2 regions of the Vagococcus intermedius genome follow, and region 2 is predicted to be linked to the other one. Evidence: predicted binding sites of a transcription regulator. Region 2 holds the regulator's gene; the other holds the start of a gene.
The links. Region 2 encodes CtsR, which represses protease genes until heat stress. Its sites were predicted from a motif close to TTGGTCAAAAAAGGTCAAANA; they were not measured.

Region 1: the regulator CtsR is predicted to act here: its motif matches at 8,994-9,014, upstream of clpP (ATP-dependent Clp endopeptidase proteolytic subunit ClpP).

What each region holds. Positions count from the first base shown of each region.
Region 1 covers NZ_CP110232.1:847,182-859,505, forward strand. Annotated here, with positions in the region: gene uvrB (excinuclease ABC subunit UvrB) at 1-1,850, shown strand, start outside; gene uvrA (excinuclease ABC subunit UvrA) at 1,864-4,686, shown strand; gene rapZ (RNase adapter RapZ) at 4,830-5,717, shown strand; gene OL234_RS03945 (gluconeogenesis factor YvcK family protein) at 5,714-6,706, shown strand; gene whiA (DNA-binding protein WhiA) at 6,730-7,656, shown strand; gene OL234_RS03955 (thioredoxin domain-containing protein) at 7,689-8,210, opposite strand; gene clpP (ATP-dependent Clp endopeptidase proteolytic subunit ClpP) at 8,313-8,906, opposite strand; gene OL234_RS03965 (hypothetical protein) at 9,219-10,211, shown strand; tRNA gene OL234_RS03970 (tRNA-Arg) at 10,268-10,339, opposite strand; gene rpoN (RNA polymerase factor sigma-54) at 10,503-11,831, shown strand; gene OL234_RS03980 (sugar-binding transcriptional regulator) at 12,090-12,324, shown strand, end outside.
Region 2 covers NZ_CP110232.1:2,187,767-2,200,090, forward strand. Annotated here, with positions in the region: gene gorA (glutathione-disulfide reductase) at 1-445, opposite strand, end outside; gene OL234_RS10300 (peptidase U32 family protein) at 552-1,790, opposite strand; gene OL234_RS10305 (peptidase U32 family protein) at 1,806-2,732, opposite strand; gene OL234_RS10310 (ATP-dependent Clp protease ATP-binding subunit) at 2,856-5,348, opposite strand; gene OL234_RS10315 (CtsR family transcriptional regulator) at 5,357-5,830, opposite strand; tRNA gene OL234_RS10320 (tRNA-Pro) at 5,985-6,058, opposite strand; tRNA gene OL234_RS10325 (tRNA-Arg) at 6,073-6,146, opposite strand; tRNA gene OL234_RS10330 (tRNA-Leu) at 6,164-6,249, opposite strand; tRNA gene OL234_RS10335 (tRNA-Gly) at 6,295-6,366, opposite strand; tRNA gene OL234_RS10340 (tRNA-Thr) at 6,402-6,474, opposite strand; tRNA gene OL234_RS10345 (tRNA-Leu) at 6,482-6,563, opposite strand; tRNA gene OL234_RS10350 (tRNA-Lys) at 6,574-6,646, opposite strand; tRNA gene OL234_RS10355 (tRNA-Val) at 6,650-6,722, opposite strand; rRNA gene rrf (5S ribosomal RNA) at 6,745-6,860, opposite strand; rRNA gene OL234_RS10365 (23S ribosomal RNA) at 6,952-9,864, opposite strand; tRNA gene OL234_RS10370 (tRNA-Ala) at 10,082-10,154, opposite strand; rRNA gene OL234_RS10375 (16S ribosomal RNA) at 10,226-11,782, opposite strand.

The sequences.
Region 1 (12,324 bases), 880 kb from region 2:
AGACTTTTACGATTTCAAATGTTATTAAAGAAGTGAATAAACCGACGTTAGTGATTGCGCATAATAAAACCTTAGCTGGGCAGTTGTATAGTGAGCTAAAAGAATTTTTCCCTCACAATGCTGTGGAGTATTTTGTTAGTTACTATGATTATTATCAACCAGAAGCGTATGTCCCTTCTAGTGATACTTATATCGAGAAAGATGCCAGTATTAATGATGAGATAGATAAATTACGTCACTCAGCAACTAGTTCATTGTTGGAGCGAAATGATGTAATTGTAGTAGCTTCAGTATCATGTATTTATGGCTTAGGAAACCCTAACGAGTATCAAAATCAAGTATTATCCCTTCGTGAAGGCATGGAGATGGATCGTAATAAATTGTTACAGGAACTGGTCGCCATCCAATTTGAACGAAATGATATTGATTTTCAACGTGGTCGTTTTCGAGTAAGAGGCGATGTAGTTGAGATCTTTCCAGCTTCTAGAGACGAACATGCGATGAGAATAGAATTTTTTGGCGATGAAATTGACCGGATTAGAGAAATTGATACCTTAACGGGTGAAATTGTCGCTGAACGTGAGCATGTTGCTATTTTCCCCGCTAAACATTTTGTAACTAATGATGAGAAAATGGCGGTAGCTATTGAGTCTATTCAACAAGAATTAGAAAAGAGACTAAAAGAACTACGTGCAGAGGATAACCTCCTAGAAGCACAGCGACTGGAACAACGAACCAATTATGACATTGAGATGATGCGTGAAATGGGTTATTGTTCAGGAATTGAAAATTACTCAAGACATATGGATGGTCGTCAACCAGGAGATGCTCCTTACACATTACTTGACTTTTTCCCAGAAGATTTTTTAATTGTAGCAGATGAATCTCACGTATCATTGCCACAAATTCGTGGAATGTATAATGGAGATAGGGCTAGGAAGCAAATGCTAGTCGATCATGGTTTTAGATTGCCAAGCGCCCTTGACAATCGACCATTAAGATTAGAAGAATTTGAAAAACATGTGAACCAAATTATTTATGTTTCAGCAACACCAGGGCCTTATGAGCAAGAGCAGACAGAAACTATTATTGAACAAATTATTCGCCCTACAGGTTTATTAGATCCCGTTATTGACGTTCGTCCAACGATGGGACAGATCGATGATCTGGTCGGGGAAATAAATACACGTATTAGTAAAAATCAACGTGTATTTATTACAACCCTGACTAAAAAAATGTCTGAAGACTTAACTGATTATTTAAAAGAATTAGGTATAAAGGTTCAATATTTGCATAGTGATGTTAAAACAATGGAGAGAACGGAAATCATTCGTGACTTACGTTTAGGCAAGTATGATGTCTTAATTGGGATTAATTTATTGAGAGAAGGATTAGATGTACCAGAAGTATCCTTAGTAGCCATTCTCGATGCTGATAAGGAAGGGTTTTTAAGAAGTGAACGCTCACTTGTTCAAACAATTGGACGAGCGGCCCGTAATTCTGAAGGAGAAGTTATTTTGTATGCAGATAAGGTAACGGATTCTATGGCCAAAGCAATGAGCGAAACAGCCAGACGCCGTGAGATCCAAGAAAATTATAATGAAAAACATGGTATCATTCCAACTACCATTATTAAAGAGGTTCGAGACTTAATTAGCATAACAAAAGTAACAGATAAAAAAGCGGAAAAACAATCGTTAACCGAGCAATATGAAGAGTTAAACAAGGCTGAACAAGCTGATGTGATAATGAAATTAGAACAAGAGATGAAAGATGCTGCTAGAAGTCTTGATTTTGAACGAGCAGCTACTTTAAGAGATACAGTATTGGAGCTTAAGGCTGGCAAATAATGGAGGGATTAATTTGGCAAATGATAAAATTGTGATACATGGAGCACGAGCTCATAATTTGAAAGATGTAGATGTTACGATTCCTAGAGATAAATTTGTGGTTGTGACTGGGTTATCTGGTTCCGGAAAAAGCTCTTTAGCTTTTGATACCTTATATGCAGAAGGGCAACGTCGATATGTTGAAAGTTTATCAGCCTACGCTCGTCAATTTTTAGGGCAAATGGATAAACCTGATGTTGATAGTATTGATGGCTTGAGTCCAGCTATCTCTATTGATCAAAAAACAACTAGTAAAAATCCTCGTTCGACGGTCGGAACCGTAACAGAAATTAATGATTATTTGCGGTTGCTTTTTGCAAGGATAGGACATCCTATTTGTCCAAATGATGGGACAGAAATTTCAAGTCAATCTGTTGAACAGATGGTTGATCGGGTCTTAGAGCTACCTGAAAAGAGTAAATTACAACTGCTAGCTCCCTTAGTTTCAGGGAAAAAAGGACAACATAAAAAGGTCTTTGAAGGTATTAAACGGGAGGGGTATGTCAGAGTAAGAGTAGATGGTGAACTATATGATATTTCTGAGGTCCCTGAATTAGAGAAAAATAAAAAGCATTCGATTGAGATAGTTATTGACCGTATTGTGTTAAAAGAGGGCATTCGTTCACGTTTATTTGATTCTTTTGAAGCAGCTTTACGTCTAGCAGATGGTTATGCTATTGTCGATATTATAGGTGATGAGGAACTATTATTTAGTGAGCACTATTCGTGTCCCTATTGCGGATTTTCAGTTGGAGAGTTAGAGCCGAGACTATTTTCTTTTAATGCCCCTTACGGCGCATGTTCTGATTGTGATGGTTTGAGTATGAAACTAGAAGTAGATGAAGAGTTAGTAGTTCCTGATCCAAGTTTAACTCTTAGAGAAGGCGCATTTGCACCGTGGAATCCAATTAGCTCTAATTACTACCCACAGATGTTGGAGCAAGCATGTCAGAGTTTTAAAATTGATTTTGATACGCCATACAGCGATTTAAAATTAGAACAAAAACAACTTTTATTACACGGTTCAGATGGCAAAACCTTTCACTTTCATTATGAAAATGATTTTGGTGGTATTCGTGATGCAGACATCCCTTTTGAAGGAGTTATTTCAAATATTCAACGACGCTACCATGAAACCAATAGTGATTACACTCGCGAACAAATGCGCCTGTATATGACAGAGTTACCATGTCAAAGTTGCCAGGGATACCGCTTGAATCCCCAAGCGTTATCTGTCAAAGTCGCTGGGCAACACATTGGTCAAGTCAGTGAGTATGCTATCACTAATGCGCTTAACTTCTTTAATGAGTTAGATTTAAGCGAGCAAGAATTTATGATAGCGAGACCAATCCTCAAAGAGGTTAAAGATAGATTAAGTTTTCTTCAAAATGTCGGTCTGGATTATTTAACATTGAGTCGCTCTTCAGGCACATTGTCTGGTGGTGAAGCACAGCGCATTAGATTAGCCACGCAGATAGGTTCAAATCTTTCAGGTGTTTTATATATTTTAGATGAGCCATCAATAGGATTACATCAGCGTGATAATGATCGTTTGATAGCCTCGTTGAAAAAAATGAGAGATTTAGGAAATACGTTAATTGTTGTTGAACATGATGAAGACACCATGCGTGCGGCTGATTATTTGATTGATATCGGTCCTGGAGCCGGTGAAAGAGGTGGCGAAATTGTTGCCGCGGGAACACCTAGAGAAGTCGAAGCTAACCCGAATTCGTTAACAGGTCAATATTTATCTGGTAAGAAAAATATTATTGTGCCATCAGAGCGTCGTAAAGGCAATGGTGAGGCCATTCGCATAACAGGTGCAACTGAAAATAATTTGAAAAATATTTCTGTAGATTTCCCTTTGGGCCAATTTGTGGCAGTTACAGGTGTTTCTGGTTCGGGTAAAAGTACCTTGGTCAATCAGATATTGAAAAAAGCTTTGGCTCAAAAACTTAATCGAAATTCTAATAAACCTGGCAAATTCAAAAAAATGGTAGGTTATGAGTCTGTAGACAAGATGATTAGCATTGACCAAAGTCCAATAGGACGAACACCAAGAAGTAATCCAGCAACGTATACAAGTGTCTTTGATGATATTCGTGATTTATTTGCGCAAACGAATGAAGCAAAAATACGTGGTTATAAAAAAGGACGCTTTAGCTTTAATGTTAAAGGGGGACGGTGTGAAGCTTGTCGGGGCGATGGAATTATTAAAATTGAGATGCACTTTTTACCAGATGTGTATGTTCCGTGTGAGGTTTGTCATGGAAAAAGATACAATTCTGAAACATTAGAAGTCCATTATAAAGGAAAGTCTATCGCTGATATTTTGGAAATGACCTGTGAAGAAGCCGTCGTCTTTTTTGAAGCTATTCCGAAGATTAAACGCAAAATTCAAACGATTGTTGATGTGGGCTTAGGCTACGTGACGTTAGGACAGCCAGCAACAACCCTTTCTGGTGGGGAAGCACAAAGAATGAAACTCGCTAGTGAGCTTCACAAACGTTCAACAGGTAACAGTTTTTATATTCTAGATGAACCAACAACAGGCTTACATACGGATGATATTGCTCGCTTGTTAGAAGTTTTACAGAGATTAGTTGATGCAGGTAATACGGTCTTAGTCATTGAGCATAACTTAGATGTGATTAAAACAGCGGATCACTTAATTGACTTGGGTCCTGAAGGCGGTGAAGGTGGCGGAACTATTTTGGCAACGGGCACACCTGAGTTTCTTGCTGAAGTTCCTGAAAGCTATACAGGTCACTATTTAAAAAAAGTGTTATCTAAATAAGTCAATAATAAAAAGTGCTATGGCAATCCCTAGAAGGATACCATGGTACTTTTTATTTAAGTTAGAGTCGATACGCCCGGAAAAGTTGACATGATACGCCCGGGTGTGTTAAGCTTATTTGGAAAATTGGAAGGAGCACGATTATGGTAGATACATTACAGTTAGTTATTATTACAGGAATGAGTGGAGCAGGTAAAACAGTTGCTATGCAAAGTTTTGAAGATATGGGGTTCTTTTGTATTGATAATTTACCACCACGTCTTATTCCTAAATTTTGGGAGTTAATTAAAGAGTCAGGTAAAGTGACTAAAATAGCCTTAGTAATAGATTTACGTTCGCGTACGTTTTTTGAAGAAATTCAAGATATGTTAGTAGAGATTGAAAATACTAAGATGATTGATACAAATGTCTTATTTTTAGATTCGACTGATGAAGAACTTGTCTCAAGATATAAAGAAACACGTCGGACACATCCGCTTGCAATGGACGGTTTAGTTACAGAGGGAATTAGAAAAGAACGAGGGTTATTGGAAGAAATCAAAGGGGATGCACAATTAGTGGTAGATACTACTGATTTAAGTCCAAGACAGCTTCGTGAAATTTTAATTAAAGAGTTTCGTAGTCATGATACTAAGATGTTTAGAGTAGAGATGGTCTCTTTTGGTTTTAAATATGGCCTGCCCATTGACGCTGATATTGTGATGGACGTTCGTTTTCTACCTAATCCTCATTATATTGATGAATTGCGACCTTTAACAGGCTTAGATAGCAATGTTTATGACTATGTGATGTCATTTGATGAGACTGAGGATTTTTATGGTAAATTTGAAGAACTAGTCGTATCAATTTTACCTGGTTATAAAAAAGAAGGAAAAACAAGTCTAACGATTGCGATTGGCTGTACAGGTGGTCAACATCGTTCAGTCGCTTTAACTAAACGTTTAGGAGACGCACTATTAAAAGCGGATTATCCTGTAAATGTGACTCATCGTGATAAAGATAAACGTAAAGAGACGGTGAATCGTTCATGAAGACTTACCGAATCAGAAAACCAAAAATTGTTGTAATTGGCGGTGGGACTGGTTTGCCTGTTATTCTGAAAGGGTTAAGAAGTGAAAGTGCTGATATTACAGCGATTGTAACGGTGGCAGATGATGGTGGGAGTAGTGGGACGCTAAGATCATCTGTCAATATTGCACCGCCTGGTGATTTGAGAAATGTTTTAGTAGCATTATCAGATATGCCTCAGTTATATGAAGATCTTTTTCAATACCGTTTTAGAGAAGAGGATGAGTTCTTAGCGAATCATTCAGTGGGAAATTTGATCATAGCTGCCTTGTCTGAAATGAAAGGAAGCACATATGACGCTATTCGCTTACTTTCAACTTTTATGCATGTTGAAGGTAATATTTATCCTGCTTCAGAAGAACCGTTGACGTTACACGCCTTATTTGAAGATGGTATGACAGTTTCAGGTGAGTCCAAAATTGCTAAGACCCGTAAAAAAATTAATCATGTTTATGTAACAAATACTAATAATACCGATAAACCTAAAGCGGCACGTAAGGTCATAAAAGCGATTGAAGAGGCCGATATGATTGTTTTAGGACCTGGTAGTTTATATACAAGTATTTTACCTAATTTGATGGTTCAAGAGATTGGTGAGGCCGTATCTAAAACAGAGGCCGAGGTTGTTTATATCTGCAATATTATGACTCAAAAAGGGGAGACCGAACATTTTTCAGATGCTAATCATATCCAAGTGTTACACCAACATCTAAAAACTAAATTTATAGATACGGTTTTAGTTAATACTGAAAAAGTCCCTGAAAATTATATGGATACAAAAACATATGATGAGTATTTGGTGCAAGTTATTCATGACTTTAAAGGGCTCCGTGATGAGGGATGTCGGGTTATTTCAGCTGATTTTCTTGAATTACGCAATGGTGGTGTTTTTCATGATGGTGAAAAAGTGGTCGAAGAATTATTTAGACTAGTATTTGGAGCGAAATATTAAAAAAGAAAGAGGTGATAAGGTTTATGTCATTTGCATTTGATGTAAAAAAAGAGTTAACTACTTTAGAAGTTCATCGAGAGCATGCTAAAGCTGAGTTAGCCGCACTAATTCGGATGAACGGTGCCTTATCCCTAGCTAATCGACATTTTGTATTAAATGTACAGACAGAAAATGCGGCAACAGCTAGAAGAATTTATACCTTATTACGTGAGCATTACAATGTCCAAAGTGAATTGTTGGTTCGTCGTAAAATGAAACTTAAAAAAAATAATATTTATATAGTAAGATTAAAACAAGATACACAAAGAGTATTGACGGATCTAGATATCGTTGAAAATTCGATGTTTACCGATACTGTTTCTAACTCTATTATGGGAAATGCTCAAAAGATGAGATCTTATTTAAGAGGTGCTTTTTTAGCAGGTGGTTCAGTAAATAATCCAGAAACAAGTCGTTATCATTTAGAAATATATTCACTATATGAACAGCACAGTAAAGATATTTGTGACATGATGACGTATTATAAGCTCAACGCACGTACATTAGAGAGACGAAACGGTTATATAACTTATCTAAAAGGGGCGGAAGATATTTCTGATTTTTTAACCTTGATTGGTGCTACAACCAACATGTTAAAATTTGAAGATGTTAGAATTGTGCGAGATATGCGTAACTCGGTTAATCGTATGGTAAATTGTGAAACAGCTAATTTAAGTAAAACCATTGATGCTGCTTCTCAACAAATAGAAAATATAAAATATATAGATCAAATGGTTGGCTTAAATCACTTGCCTGAAAGGTTAAGAGAAATAGCGGTATTGCGTCTGGAGCATCCTGAAGTAAGTCTAAAAGAATTAGGCGCACTGGTTCCCTCAGGTGCTATTTCCAAATCTGGGATTAATCACCGTATTCGTAAAATAAATGAGTACGCAGAAAAATTAAGAAATTAAAAAAGCTTGAGAAGTTAATCTCAAGCTTTTTTTTATTTTTCAATCAGTGTTTTTAGAGCCTCAAGGGTGATTTTTTGATCGAAAATCGTATCGTTGATAATCATGGTTGGAATAAAAGGAATATTGGCTTTTGTCGCTTCATTGGTAATTATTTCTACCATTTCAGGCTGATAATCTTCAGAAAGAGCCAATCTTTCTTCGGCAAATTCAGCAATATCAGTCAAGTCCGCTAAGTTTCCCCACTCATCTTGTGTCTCGTAGATACTATTTAACTGTGTGATAGCTAATAAACCATCTTGTTTAGAAATATAGCGGTGCATGACATTACCTGGTTTTAATCCTGGTTTTTCTTTATCAAAAAGTTTAATTGTACGGCACAATTTACCATCAGTGACATAGGTCATGAGTAGGTCATTGGTTTCTTCGAACCATTGGCGACAAAAAGGACAACGAACGTTGATTAATTCAATAAGTTGAACAGGTGCATTTGAATCACCAACTTGAATCCCAGTTGACGTTTTTAAAAATTCAGCTTTCATTTGACTTGTATCCATTTAAAACACATCCTTTAGACAATTTAATAGGTTTATTATAACTTAAGTCAAGCTAGATACCAAAAGAAAACCACTAAAGTCATAACTTTAGTGGTTTTCTTTTTATTTTAGAGCTTTGCTGTTGACCATCACTTCATCGATCAAACCATAGGCTTTAGCTTCTTCAGCTGACATGAAATTATCACGATCTGTGTCTTGTGCGATAGTTTCGATAGATTGACCTGTACGCTCAGCTAAAATTTTATTTAAACGTTCGCGTGTGTTTAAGATATGGCGTGCTGCAATTTCAATTTCAGTTGCTTGACCTTGAGCGCCACCTAAAGGCTGGTGAATCATAATTTCTGCATTCGGTAAAGCAAAACGTTTACCTTTCGTACCGGCTGTTAATAAGAAACTTCCCATTGAAGCTGCCATACCCAGTACAATTGTTTGAACATCGGCTTTAACAAAATTCATCGTATCATAAATCGCTAATCCAGCAGAGACACTTCCACCGGGGGAGTTAATGTAGATAAAGATATCTTTATCAGCATCTTGTGCATCCAAAAATAGTAATTGAGCAATAACTGAATTAGAGACATTATCATCAATAGGACCACTTAACATGATAATACGGTCTTTTAATAAGCGTGAGTAGATATCGTAAGATCTTTCTCCACGAGAAGATTGTTCGATAACTGTTGGGATTAAATTCATAATAGTTCCTCCTGTATATGTGAATTAAAATATCTTTATCATTCTAACATAAAAGGCGTTTGATGCCTACTTATTAAGTATACTTCAAAGGTCAGTTAAGGTCAAATTAAGTGTATTAATTTTTTGTTTTTTTTCGTCTAAAAGAAATTTTAATAAAAGGAAATTGCTAGTGGGCTAAAATTTGCTAGATAATTATTTAATTTTTGCAAAAATGTTATTATTATTATTTTTTTTTTAGACTTTTAGTAAAAAACCACTATTAATTGCACAACAAATTAGGTAAACTGTAGAGAGGGATTGGAGGGACGAGGATTGAATTATTTAGGGATTTTATTAAAGAGGTTATGTATCTTTATTTTTTTTAGTATTACATTATTTGTAAGTTATAGACATCTTACATTAGGGACAGAGACATCTGTCTTGTTATTAATAGCTTTAATAGTAATCGCTGTATTAGGAATGATTCACGCAATTAATCCTTACGTCTTAAAGAAAATTAGTAATGGCTTGTTACATTTTTCGACCAATTTTTTAATTATGATTGCTTGTTTAGGATTGTTAATGACTGGTGATTTATCAAATATTGTCACACAAGCAGAGGCACTTCTAAAAGGAGAGAAAGCTAGCTTAAAATTCAATGAGAAGGCTTCTTCGGATAAAAGTATGGATCTAACAGAGACATCTGGTGAGGATGCCCCAAGTCATCTAGCGCCTCAAGAGAAAGAAAAAAAGAAAAAAACACCACCTAAGTCTGATATTGATTTATCTTCTTTAGATCCTGTGGTACTTTTACAAAAACAACAAGAGAAACAAGCTAAATTATATAAGAAACTAGATACATCCTTGGAAAAATTAGACAAAGTAGTAGATTCAGGTAATATAGTTTATTATTATAACAGTTACTTGGAAAATGAGCATGAAAGTAATCAGGTTTTTCCATATATAAGTAGTATCGGTAAGCCACCAGACAGTATGCATATGAATATTTGGTTAAGATTTTCTTATGCTGGTGAGAAAGAAATAAATCTGAAAGAAATTACGATAGAAACTGACCAGGAACATTATGAATTAGTAGCCAGTCAGCCCAAGATTGATCGAGATGAGAATGTTTGGGAGTGGGTAGATGTTTCGCCAAATGAAGCTAAGATAACAATGTTACGTGATATGGCAGAGTCAAAAAAAGTAAAGATTATTTTACAGGGGAAAGAAAATGACAGTGAACGGACAATGACTAAGGCAGAACGGGATGCTTTGAAAGAAATATTAGCCGTTTACGATCTAAATAAAAAAGCGAAATCAACTTAAAAAAGTGTGACACGCCTAGGCGTGTCACACTTTTTATCTACAAACGACTAATTAGATGCGCCCTAAGGGAATCGAACCCCTGTCTCAAGAACCGGAATCTTGTGTGATATCCACTACACTAAGGGCGCATTACACTCAATAGTTTATCTAAAATAGAATTAAATAGCAAGTATAAATTTAATAAGTTAGTCTTAATTTTAATTATGAGAGAACGTCACGCTCATATTAAGTAAGGTTTTATATGTTATAATAATACTATCATTTCAACAATATGGTTAAGGGGTGAGCGCAATGAAATTGAATCAAGGCTTTACACAACAACAAACACAAGTTCAAAAAATGGCTATGACACAGCAATTACAACAGTCCATTCAAATTTTGCAATTTAATACTGATGAATTACAAATATTTATTCAGAATAAAGCATTAGAAAATCCGCTGTTGGAAGTCAATGTCTCAACTGATTATATGTTATCGAATTCGAGTGCTGTATTCAATACATATGATAGCAAGGAAGATACTAATTATTTAAATCAAATACCTAATAATGGCACATCATTATTTGAATCATTATTAGATCAAATTCATTTAAATTATCGTGATACTTATCTAAGACAATTGATTATCTATTTGACTGAGTATATTGATGTTAACGGTTACTTAACAGTTACCTTGGAAGAAGCTATGACACAAACCGGTGCTAGTTATATCCAACTATTGGACGCTTTAACGTTACTTCAACAGTTGGACCCAGCAGGAGTAGGGGCACGAGACTTACAAGAATGTCTATTGTTACAGATAGAAAGGGATGATTTGGCACCTGACTTGGCTTATTTAATAGTCGAAGAAACCTTTGAAGAGTTTGCCAATCGTAAATGGAAAGAAATTGCTAAACGATATGATATTAGTTTAGGAATGGTTCAAGAAGTCCATGACTATGTACAATTGCTTAGGCCAACACCGGGGACTGTTTTTGGTGAGATATCTGATCAGTACATAAGACCCGATTTAGTTGTGAAGATTTCAAAAGATGATCTCACTGTTCTATCGACTAAAAGTGGTGCGCCTAGCATCATTTTTCAGCAAGCCTACTTTAATAAAATGTCTCAAGTTGAGGATCAAGATGTAGCTGCCTATTTAAAAGAAAAAAAAGCCGAATTTGATTGGATTCAAAAAAGTATCATACAGCGAGGTGATACGATTTTAAGAGTAGGAAAAGAGATAGTTACAAGGCAAAAAGACTTTTTCTTGAAGCCGGAACGACCTTTAAATCCTATGACGTTAAGAGAGATAGCAGAAACTTTAGAAGTGCATGAGTCAACAGTGAGTCGGACTGTCAATGGAAAATACTTGGAAACTAGTTTTGGCGTTTTTGAACTTAGGACGTTCTTTTCGACAGCTTTAGTCCAGTCAGGCGGAGAGGACGATGTTTCGGCCTCAACTGTCCAAGCTAAAATAAAACAAGTAATTGCGCAAGAAAATAAGCAAAAACCTTTATCCGATCAAAAAATTGTCGAATTATTGGCCAGTGAAAAGGTTGATATTTCACGGCGAACAGTCGCAAAATATCGCGATATTTTAGGAATTCCTTCTTCAAGTAAAAGAAAAAGATTTGATTAAAAACATAAGGTAATGACTCTTTTCAAGGAGAGAGTTACCTTATGTTTTTTAGATAACAGGAGCAAGTTTATGGTATTCACAATTAAAAATTAGTTATTTAAACTTGCTAAAAAAAGAAAAGGATGGTAAGATAAATTCGTAAGTTGATAGAGCATAACAAACGTTGCTAGATTTAATTTATCTTTTTTTTACACTACATGGGTCGTGAAACGACGCACTGGGTCAAAAAACGTCCAACATTAATAAAGGAGTTCAGCGATGGAAAACCAATTAGAATTGATTGAAGCAATTGCTCCAGACCTCATTAAGGTAGTTCAAGAGCGCTTTACTATTCTAAGAGCAATCGATTGGATGGCTCCAGTAGGTCGCAGAACATTAGCTGTTAAGATGGGGATGACCGAGCGAGTATTGCGGACAGAAACAGATTTATTAAAAAGCTTACATTTGATTGATGCCTCAAAAAGTGGCATGACGATTACTTCAACTGGTAAAA
Region 2 (12,324 bases):
CAGGTATATCAGGAAGCTTAGATTGTCCACCAGTTGCAATTACAATATGCTCTGCTGTAAAAGTTTGGTTGTTTACTTCAATGATATCATTGGACGTAAAACGTGCATATCCTCTAACTACAGTCACGCCATTAGATGCTAAACCTGAATCGTACAGCCCCCTTAAGCGTTCAATATAAGCTTCTCTATTGTTAACAAGTTGACTAAATTCAAACTTTTCTAATGACACATCTATGCCATAACTTGAGGCATCCAACAATAAATTTTCTCTAAGTTGTGCCGCATTCCACATCACTTTTTTGGGAACACATCCAACATTTACACAAGTTCCACCTAGATGTTGCCCTTCAATTAATAGTACTTTAGCTCCATGCATACCCGCACGATTAGCAGTAGCAATACCACCACTTCCCCCACCTATTACAATATAATCAAATTTTTCCATAAGATACTCCTTTCTACATACTCTCCTAAATTATACGTAAAATGTTCGTCATAAAGCAATTAATCTGTTTATAAAAAAAGCCCAGTCTAACACTGGACTTTTGTACCTATTTTTTTTTACGAATCATATCACCTGTTTTAACTGGTTGATTAACTGGCATTGTTAGAATCATCATTGGATTAGGTGCTTTTTCAATCATTTCACCCTCTTCATTCCACATTTTTTCAACTTTTTTCTCAAAGTGTTGGAATCCAGGACCATAAAATTCAATTTCATCACCTACTCTAAAATGATTTCGTTGACGAATAGTCGCCATACCTGTTGTTTCATCATAAGACATCACTTCACCTACAAATTTATATACAGGAATTTTACGGCGTTCACCAAATAACTGCTTTTCTTCAGTTGGCGTTTGATAATAAAAACCCGTGGCTAACTCACGTTGGGCAACCTTCCAAAGTTCATCAATCCATTCTTGCTTGCATTCATAATTTTCAGGGTCTGCCATGTAGCTATCCACTGCTTTTTTATACACGTTAGCAACTGTTGAAACATAATGAATTGATTTCATACGACCTTCAATTTTAAAACTATCCACACCGTTTTGAATTAAATCTGGAATATGTTCTATCATAGACATATCAACGGCACTCATAGAAAATGGCTCATCTTCAATTTCACCGGAAGTTAATAAAGAGCGATGCTCACCAGCATATGGCATATCAAATAAATCATACTTCCAGCGACAAGATTGTGAACAACCTCCACGGTTAGCATCACGTTTTGACATATGATTAGATAATGTGCAACGACCTGAATAAGAAATACACATAGCCCCATGAATAAAGGCTTCAATTTCAATATCAGTATTATTACGAATGGCTGCTACTTCTTCCATTGAGACTTCACGGGCTAACACGACACGTTCCAATCCTTCATTTTTCCAAAATTCTAATGTTTCATAATTAGTAGCAGAGGCTTGCGTTGATAAATGAATTGGTAATCCTGGAGCTTCCATAGCACAAATTTCAATCAAAGCAGGATCTGAGACAATCACAGCATTAATGCCGATTTCCCGTAATTTTCTAAAAAAATCACCTGCGCCTTGTTCGTCCCCTTCATGAGTAACCATGTTGGCTGCTACATAAACTTTAGCATCATACTCTTTAGCAAAAGCCACACCTTCGGCCATTTCCTCAAAGCTAAAATTACCCGCACGACTCCTTAAACCATATGCATCTCCACCAATATATACCGCATCAGCACCATAGTGTATCGCTGTTTTTAATTTTTCTAAAGTTCCAGCTGGAGCTAAAACCTCTGGACGTTTTAATATTTTTTTCATGATCTTAGTTCCTCCTTATTTCACTTCATCTGGATCCATCAAAAAGAACCCGGTATCTAAACTACGTTCTTGTGGATGTAGTACTATTACTTTTTCTAACAACTGATTTGCTACCTCAAGCGTCCACTCATCAGCTTCTAAAATACGGGCTGCTTGGACAAATAGTTTGGCAATATCAACTAGCTTACTACCTGGCGTATATATTCCATCTAATTTCCAATGAGTCAATCCAAGTTCAAATAGTTTGTCTAATTCTGTCATCAAGTTAACATCACTGTCGGCAAAAATATGAGTGCCGTGACTATCTTCATAGACAGAATAATGCGTTTCTTCTTTTTTAGGCTCAGATAAAAACAAGCCACGTTCCTTACTTGTATCATCCTCACTTTTAATATAGGAAAAGAAATTTTCAACTAACGGTCGTTTAGATTGATGAATACATGTTGCTCCATAAACTAATATCTCACCGAAAATATCTAACTGTTTCGTCATATCAACTAATTCTAAATAAGGTACTTCTCTGGCAATAACCCCGCCAATTGCTCCTCTTTTTCCCCAAAAATTAATTTGACGGGCACTGGTAACTAAAGTATGGGCATCATAAATAAAAGGAAGTGCTAACTTTTCCTTCTGTAAAACATAAATAACTCCTGTATCACCCACTGTAATTTGGTCAACCCCAATATCGACTAGAAATGTCAGATATTCTGGAATCAACGTCATTTTTTCAGGATGCATTATACCATTAACTGCTATCGTTGCTTTTTTATTATAAGAATGAGCTAATTCTACTAATTCTTTTTGTTCTGCTCTTGAAAAGTACCCAGGCAGGCGTAAGCCAAATGCTTCATCACCAAAATAAATATTATCAACCCCACAAGCAAGTAATTCTCTAGCTTGGGCAACTGATTCGACTGTTGATGTGATTTCAATTTTATTCATAAAAAAACCTCCTATTAAATTCAATCGGTTAAACGGGCTTAAAAATACGCAAAAAGCTGGTAGGAGCTTTGGTTTTGCACCTACCAACTTATATTGTATTATTCGTTATTTACACCTTAAATACTAACCTTTTTCCACTGTATTTTCAAGTGTTTTTTCAGATACCGTAACGTTTATCTTACCTTTACTAGAGCCAATCGTGACGGTATCACCCCTTGATATTTGACCTAGAAGTAATGCTTCGCTTAGACGATCCTCTACTTCTTTTTGCAGGGCTCTTTTAATTGGGCGTGCCCCATACTCTGGGTCAAATCCTTCTTGAGCAATAATATCTAAGGCTGCCACAGTAAATTTAAGACTAATATTTTGTACTTGTAAGCGACTAACTAATGACTTACTTAAAATTTTTACTATTTCACGTAATTCTTTTTGATCCAAGGAATGAAACACAATTGTTTCATCTATCCGGTTAAGAAATTCTGGTTTGAAAGCTTTTTTTAGTTCTTCTAAAATTTTAGAAGACATCGCTTTATGGTCAGTTTGAATATTTTTAGCATTAAATCCAACCGATTTTTCCTCTTTTAAAGCAGTTGCTCCAATATTAGATGTCAAAATAATAATCGTATTTCTAAAATCTACCTTACGTCCCTTAGTATCTGTCAAATAACCATCATCTAACACTTGCAACAAGATATTAAAGATGTCTGGGTGTGCTTTTTCAACTTCATCTAACAAGATAACCGAATATGGTTTTTGACGAATTTTTTCAGTCAATTGACCACCCTCATCATAACCAACATAGCCTGGAGGGGAACCAATTAAACGGCTTGTTGCATGTTTTTCCATAAATTCAGACATATCAACCCGAACAAGGGCCTCCTCTGAACCAAAAACAGATTCAGCTAACGCTTTAGCAAGCTCAGTCTTCCCAACACCTGTTGGACCTAAGAACATAAAGGAACCAATTGGACGTTTAGGATCTTTCAATCCACTACGTGCACGACGGGTTGCACGAGCAACTGCACTAACAGCCTCTTTTTGTCCAATCACACGTTTATGCAACTCATCTTCTAGATTAATAAGACGCTCGCTTTCTTTTTTCTCTAATTGTCTTAGGGGGATGTTAGTTGTTTGAGAGACAATCTCCGCAATATCTTCTGCACTCACTTCCAACTCATAACTAGACTCACGGATTGCTAATTCTTCTTCATATTTTTCAATTTTCTTTACTTGCAACTTTTCTTTTCTACGTAAATCAGCTGCCAATTCAAAATCTTGTTCATGTAAGGCGACTTCTTTTTCTCTTAATATTTCTTCATATTTCTGACGCATTTTTGTACGTTTCGACACTTTATTGGCTTTAGCCAAACGAACTTTAGCACTAGCCTCATCAATTAAGTCAATTGCTTTGTCTGGTAATTGACGTTCTGTCATATAACGCGTCGACAAATGGACAGCAGCCTCAACAGCCTCTTCACTAATAGCCACTTGATGGTGCCTTTCATAATATTCCCGTAAGCCAATTAAAATTTCAACGGCCTCTTCTTCACTAGGTTCTTCAACAAGTATTTTAGCAAAACGTCTTTCTAAGGCAGCATCTTTTTCAATATATTTTTGATACTCATCTAGTGTTGTTGCTCCGACAGTTTGAATCTCACCTCTAGCCAAAGCAGGCTTCAATATATTAGAAGCATCTATTGCTCCTTCAGCTCCCCCAGCACCGATTAAGGTATGTAATTCATCAATAAATAAGATAACTTGTCCATCATGATAAATTTCTTCTATGATTTTTTTCATGCGATCTTCAAATTCACCACGATATTTAGTCCCTGCTACAAGCGACCCCATATCAAGCATCATTAAGCGTTTCCCTACCATATCATCTGGCACTTCTCCAGAAACAATTTTTTGTGCCAAACCTTCAGCAATTGCGGTTTTTCCCACACCTGGCTCACCTACAAGAATTGGATTGTTTTTAGTACGTCGACTTAGAATTTGAATCAAACGTTCAATTTCCTTGCTACGTCCTACTACAGGATCCATTTTGCTATCATAAGCTAATCTTGTTAAATCTCTAGCCAACATATCTAATGTAGGCGTCCCTTCTTGTGGCATTTGAGCTTGTCTTTGGGTACCACCTTTTTTCTGACCAATTTTACTAGTTTTAGATTCTGATACACCAATTTTTTTCAATGTATATTGTCTTGTTTTAGCAATATCTAAACCAAAATTTTTCAAAATTCTCACTGCTAAAATTTCTTCTTCACGCAATAAACCTAGTAAAATATGTTCTGTACCAATACAAGGTGCACCTAATCGCTTAGATTCATCACTAGCATAAGCTAGTACTTTCTTAGCTCTAGGTGAATAAGGTAAATACATCGGTGTAGTACCTGCTTTATGATTACCATAACCAATAATAGTTTCAATTTCTGCTCTTACGTAATCCTTACTTAAACCAGATTGACGTAATATCTTCCCGGCTATACCACCTTGCTCATTAATCAATGCACTCAACAAATGCTCTGTGCCAACTGATTGATGCTTAAAACTTTGAGCCTCTTCTTGCGCAATTAATAATACTTGTTTGGCTTTATCTGTAAACACTTCATCCATCATATAATTTACTCCTTCTCCTCATAACGAAGTCGTTCTATAATTATTTTAATCATGTTAGCTCTAATCATATCTTCTTTTTCTCTAAAATCTGCCTGTAGTATCTCGCTAGACATTAAACTATGCAGCAAAGCGCCTTCTCTTTTATTAATAATATCATAGTTATATAATTGCTGCAGGATAGCTGTCGCATCGTGCTGTGTTAATTTATTACCTACCACATTTTCTAACTCTGTTAAAATATCACCATGATGATTTAAGGTGATTTTTTTTATTCTAATATACCCTCCGCCACCACGCTTGCTCTCAACATTATAACCTTGAGCAACAGTAAAACGTGTCTTAATAACATAATTGATTTGGGAAGGTACACAGCTAAATTGTGAGGCGATTTCTGCTCTTTTTATTTCAATTTTATCTTTCTCCACCAAAATTTCTTTGATATATTCCTCAATTAAGTCGGATATATTTTGATTATCCATAAAATTAGCCTCCTAACTTTTTGACTATTTTTGACCTTAAACCTATTATACTAAATTCCTGATTTATAAGTAAAGAAAAAGCGGCCAGCATTCTCTTCTTAAATATGAAAAAAAGAGATAAGACAGAAGTCTTATCTCTTTTAATTAATTTTTATCGGGAAGACAGGATTCGAACCTGCGACCCCTTGGTCCCAAACCAAGTGCTCTACCAAGCTGAGCTACTTCCCGTTACCAAAAAAAAATGCACCCAAGAGGAGTCGAACCTCTAACCGCCTGATTCGTAGTCAGGTACTCTATCCAATTGAGCTATGGGTGCAAATAATATTTAAAAAATGCCGAGGACCGGAATCGAACCGGTACGGTGATTACTCACCGCAGGATTTTAAGTCCTGTGCGTCTGCCAGTTCCGCCACCCCGGCGTATTACAACTGGTCTTATAATACTTTTGTTATTAAGATAACAAAAGCGGAAGACGGGGTTCGAACCCGCGACCCCCACCTTGGCAAGGTGATGTTCTACCACTGAACTACTTCCGCAATCTAAAGAAAAAAAGAGAGTTTCACTCTCAAAATGCCGGCTAAAGGAGTTGAACCCTCGACCCTCTGATTACAAATCAGATGCTCTACCAACTGAGCTAAGCCGGCTAATAAATGCGGGTGAAGGGACTTGAACCCCCACGCCGTTAGGCGCTAGATCCTAAATCTAGTGCGTCTGCCAATTCCGCCACACCCGCATATAAATGATGACCCGTACTGGGCTCGAACCAGTGACCCTCTGATTAAAAGTCAGATGCTCTACCAACTGAGCTAACGAGTCATATGGAGGTTAACGGGATCGAACCGCTGACCCTCTGCTTGTAAGGCAGATGCTCTCCCAGCTGAGCTAAACCTCCATGGGATATTAATAATATCTAAGCGTGGCGACGTCCTACTCTCACAGGGGGAAACCCCCAACTACCATCGGCGCTAAGAAGCTTAACTTCTGTGTTCGGCATGGGAACAGGTGTATCCTTCTTGCCATCATCACCACACTCTTAGATATCTATTAAATTGAGTAATTGCTCACTCAAAACTGGATGTTAAAGCTTAATCAAAACATTCCTTGATCCTACGTTTAAATTCTTGGTTAAGTCCTCGACCGATTAGTACTAGTCCGCTCCATACATCACTGTACTTCCACTCCTAGCCTATCTACCTGATCGTCTCTCAGGGGTCTTACTTTCCGAAGAAATGGGAAATCTCATCTTGAGGGGGGCTTCACGCTTAGATGCTTTCAGCGTTTATCCCGTCCACACGTAGCTACCCAGCAATGCCCTTGGCAGAACAACTGGTACACCAGCGGTGTGTCCATCCCGGTCCTCTCGTACTAAGGACAGCTCCTCTCAAATTTCCTACGCCCGCGACGGATAGGGACCGAACTGTCTCACGACGTTCTGAACCCAGCTCGCGTGCCGCTTTAATGGGCGAACAGCCCAACCCTTGGGACCGACTACAGCCCCAGGATGCGACGAGCCGACATCGAGGTGCCAAACCTCCCCGTCGATGTGGACTCTTGGGGGAGATAAGCCTGTTATCCCCAGGGTAGCTTTTATCCGTTGAGCGATGGCCCTTCCATGCGGAACCACCGGATCACTAAGTCCGTCTTTCGACCCTGCTCGACTTGTAGGTCTCGCAGTCAAGCTCCCTTATGCCTTTGCACTCTGCGAATGATTTCCAACCATTCTGAGGGAACCTTTGAGCGCCTCCGTTACTCTTTAGGAGGCGACCGCCCCAGTCAAACTGCCCATCTGACACTGTCTCCCGCCACGATAAGTGGCGCGGGTTAGAATGGTCATAACACAAGGGTAGTATCCCACCAACGCCTCCTTCGATACTAGCGTACCGAGCTCTACGGCTCCTACCTATCCTGTACATGTGTCACAAACATTCAATATCAAACTACAGTAAAGCTCCATGGGGTCTTTCCGTCCTGTCGCGGGTAACCTGCATCTTCACAGGTACTAAAATTTCACCGAGTCTCTCGTTGAGACAGTGCCCAAATCGTTACGCCTTTCGTGCGGGTCGGAACTTACCCGACAAGGAATTTCGCTACCTTAGGACCGTTATAGTTACGGCCGCCGTTTACTGGGGCTTCAATTCTGAGCTTCGCATAAAGCTAACCCATCCTCTTAACCTTCCAGCACCGGGCAGGCGTCAGCCCCTATACGTCATCTTTCGATTTTGCAGAGACCTGTGTTTTTGATAAACAGTCGCTTGGGCCTATTCACTGCGGCTGGTCCGGAGACCAGCACCCCTTCTCCCGAAGTTACGGGGTCATTTTGCCGAGTTCCTTAACGAGAGTTCGCTCGCTCACCTTAGGCTACTCGCCTCGACTACCTGTGTCGGTTTGCGGTACGGGCAGTTGTATTCTAACTAGAAGCTTTTCTTGGCAGTGTGACATCAGAAACTTCGGTACTTTATTTCCCTCCCCATCACAACTTGTCCTTGAAGACGTAAGCATTTTACTCACATCAAGACTTGTTGCTTGGCCACACACTTCCAGTCGTGTGGATTTCTTAGCCTACTGCGTCCCTCCATTGGTCAAACAAATACTACTGGTACAGGAATATCAACCTGTTGTCCATCGCCTACGCCTATCGGCCTCGGCTTAGGTCCCGACTAACCCTGGGAGGACGAGCCTTCCCCAGGAAACCTTAGTCATACGGTGGACAGGATTCTCACCTGTCTTTCGCTACTCATACCGGCATTCTCACTTCTAAGCGCTCCAGTAGTCCTCACGATCTACCTTCAACGCCCTTAGAACGCTCTCCTACCAATGTACAAAAGTACATTCCACAGCTTCGGTAATATGTTTAGCCCCGGTACATTTTCGGCGCAGGGTCACTCGACTAGTGAGCTATTACGCACTCTTTAAATGGTGGCTGCTTCTAAGCCAACATCCTAGTTGTCTGTGCAACCCCACATCCTTTTCCACTTAACATATATTTTGGGACCTTAGCTGGTGGTCTGGGCTGTTTCCCTTTCGACTACGGATCTTATCACTCGCAGTCTGACTCCCGGATATGAATGGATGGCATTCGGAGTTTATCTGAATTCGGTAACCCGATATGGGCCCCTAGTCCAAACAGTGGCTCTACCTCCATCATTCTTAATCCGAGGCTAGCCCTAAAGCTATTTCGGAGAGAACCAGCTATCTCCAAGTTCGATTGGAATTTCTCCGCTACCCACAGCTCATCCCCGCACTTTTCAACGTACGTGGGTTCGGTCCTCCAGTGCGTTTTACCGCACCTTCAACCTGGCCATGGGTAGATCACATGGTTTCGGGTCTACGACAACATACTCAAGCGCCCTATTCAGACTCGCTTTCGCTACGGCTCCGACTCTTCATCTTAACCTCGCATGCTATCGTAACTCGCCGGTTCATTCTACAAAAGGCACGCCATCACCCATTAACGGGCTTTGACTTGTTGTAGGCACACGGTTTCAGGATCTATTTCACTCCCCTCCCGGGGTGCTTTTCACCTTTCCCTCACGGTACTGGTTCACTATCGGTCACTAGAGAGTATTTAGCCTTGCGGGATGGTCCCCGCGGATTCCGACGGAATTTCTCGTGTTCCGCCGTACTCAGGATACTCATAGGTGTGTGATCAATTTCGCCTACGGGGCTTTTACCCACTACGGCTGACCTTTCCAGGTCGATTCGACTATCCATCACAACTACCATATTTGAGTCCTACAACCCCAAGAAGCAAGCTTCTTGGTTTGGGCTCTTACCGTTTCGCTCGCCGCTACTAAGGTAATCGAATTTTCTTTCTCTTCCTGCAGGTACTTAGATGTTTCAGTTCTCTGCGTCTCACCTCATATACCTATGTATTCAGTATATGATGACAGCCTATGACAGCTGCCGGGTTTCCCCATTCGGAAATCTCTGGATCATAGCTTACTTACAGCTCCCCAAAGCATATCGGAGTTAGTCCCGTCCTTCATCGTCTTCTAGTGCCAAGGCATCCACCGTGCGCCCTTATTAACTTAACCTAATTTACTAACAATGTTGTTAGATTTTTGACTTCCACATGTAGCGATACATGCTCCATCAATCCTTTAAACAGCGTTTTGAACTTTGTTTAAAAACTCTTATGAATAGTACTAATGTACTTATCATCAACGCGGTGTTCTCGGTTTGTTTTGATTAATTATATCTTTAACTATCCAGTTTTCAATGAACAAATTAGTTGATAACTTTCGTTATCAATGGAGCCTAGCGGGATCGAACCGCTGACCTCCTGCGTGCAAAGCAGGCGCTCTCCCAGCTGAGCTAAGGCCCCTAAGTTTTAAGAGTAGACCTCTCAAAACTGAACAAAGTGACTTACCTGTAGGATTCCGTTATATTCCTTAGAAAGGAGGTGATCCAGCCGCACCTTCCGATACGGCTACCTTGTTACGACTTCACCCCAATCATCTATCCCACCTTAGGCGGCTGGCTCCAAAAGGTTACCTCACCGACTTCGGGTGTTACAAACTCTCGTGGTGTGACGGGCGGTGTGTACAAGGCCCGGGAACGTATTCACCGCGGCGTTCTGATCCGCGATTACTAGCGATTCCGGCTTCATGTAGGCGAGTTGCAGCCTACAATCCGAACTGAGAATGGCTTTAAGAGATTAGCTTGGCCTCGCGACCTTGCGACTCGTTGTACCATCCATTGTAGCACGTGTGTAGCCCAGGTCATAAGGGGCATGATGATTTGACGTCATCCCCACCTTCCTCCGGTTTATCACCGGCAGTCTCGCTAGAGTGCCCAACTTAATGATGGCAACTAACAATAGGGGTTGCGCTCGTTGCGGGACTTAACCCAACATCTCACGACACGAGCTGACGACAACCATGCACCACCTGTCACTTTGTCCCCGAAGGGAAAGCTCTATCTCTAGAGTGGTCAAAGGATGTCAAGACCTGGTAAGGTTCTTCGCGTTGCTTCGAATTAAACCACATGCTCCACCGCTTGTGCGGGCCCCCGTCAATTCCTTTGAGTTTCAGTCTTGCGACCGTACTCCCCAGGCGGAGTGCTTAATGCGTTAACTGCAGCACTGAAGGGCGGAAACCCTCCAACACTTAGCACTCATCGTTTACGGCGTGGACTACCAGGGTATCTAATCCTGTTTGCTCCCCACGCTTTCGAGCCTCAGTGTCAGTTACAGACCAGAGAGTCGCCTTCGCCACTGGTGTTCCTCCATATATCTACGCATTTCACCGCTACACATGGAATTCCACTCTCCTCTTCTGCACTCAAGTTCTCCAGTTTCCAATGACCCTCCCCGGTTGAGCCGGGGGCTTTCACATCAGACTTAAAGAACCACCTGCGCTCGCTTTACGCCCAATAAATCCGGACAACGCTTGCCACCTACGTATTACCGCGGCTGCTGGCACGTAGTTAGCCGTGGCTTTCTGGTTAGATACCGTCAAGGTGGGAACAGTTACTCTCCCACTTGTTCTTCTCTAACAACAGAGTTTTACGATCCGAAAACCTTCTTCACTCACGCGGCGTTGCTCGGTCAGACTTTCGTCCATTGCCGAAGATTCCCTACTGCTGCCTCCCGTAGGAGTCTGGGCCGTGTCTCAGTCCCAGTGTGGCCGATCACCCTCTCAGGTCGGCTACGCATCATCGTCTTGGTGAGCCATTACCTCACCAACTAACTAATGCGGCGCGGGTCCATCCTTCAGTGACACCCGAAAGCGTCTTTCATAGTTCTGCCATGCGGCAAAACCAATTATGCGGTATTAGCACCTGTTTCCAAGTGTTATCCCCCGCTGAAGGGTAGGTTACCCACGTGTTACTCACCCGTCCGCCACTCTTCTTATATAAAAGGTGCAAGCACCTTTCGAAGAAGCGTTCGACTTGCATGTATTAGGCACGCCGCCAGCGTTCGTCCTGAGCCAGGATCAAACTCTCAATAAAAGTTATGATTAAGACCGAAGTCTTTAGCTCATTAATGATTGCTAGCGAATTACTTCACTATACAGTTTTAATATAAAACTGATAAAAATTTTTGTGTTGTTATCTTACTAAAAGATAACATCCTACACGTTTGGTTCGTCTTACTTTGTTCAGTTTTCAAAGGTCTAAACTTTGTTGCTTTAGCAACTCATTCAGTATATCACGTTTAGTTGTTAGTGTCAACAACTTTTTTTGTGTTTTTGAATTTTTTGAAGTTTCAAATTGTAACTTCATTGCGTTAGCGACTTAGTTATAATATCATCAACCGTTGACAATGTCAACAATTAATTTTATTTTTTTGTTGTTAATTACGAAGTTAATCGACTTATTTAACAACTCTGTTATGTTAACATTTAAACAAATAAAAGTCAACATTTTCTTAAAGTTTTTTTTGATAAAATTTAAGATAACAGGTCTCTCTTGAAGACATTTATAAATATACCAAGTTCATAAATAAAATGCAAGACTTTTTTTAAAAAATTGAAAGTTTATTAACGATTTTA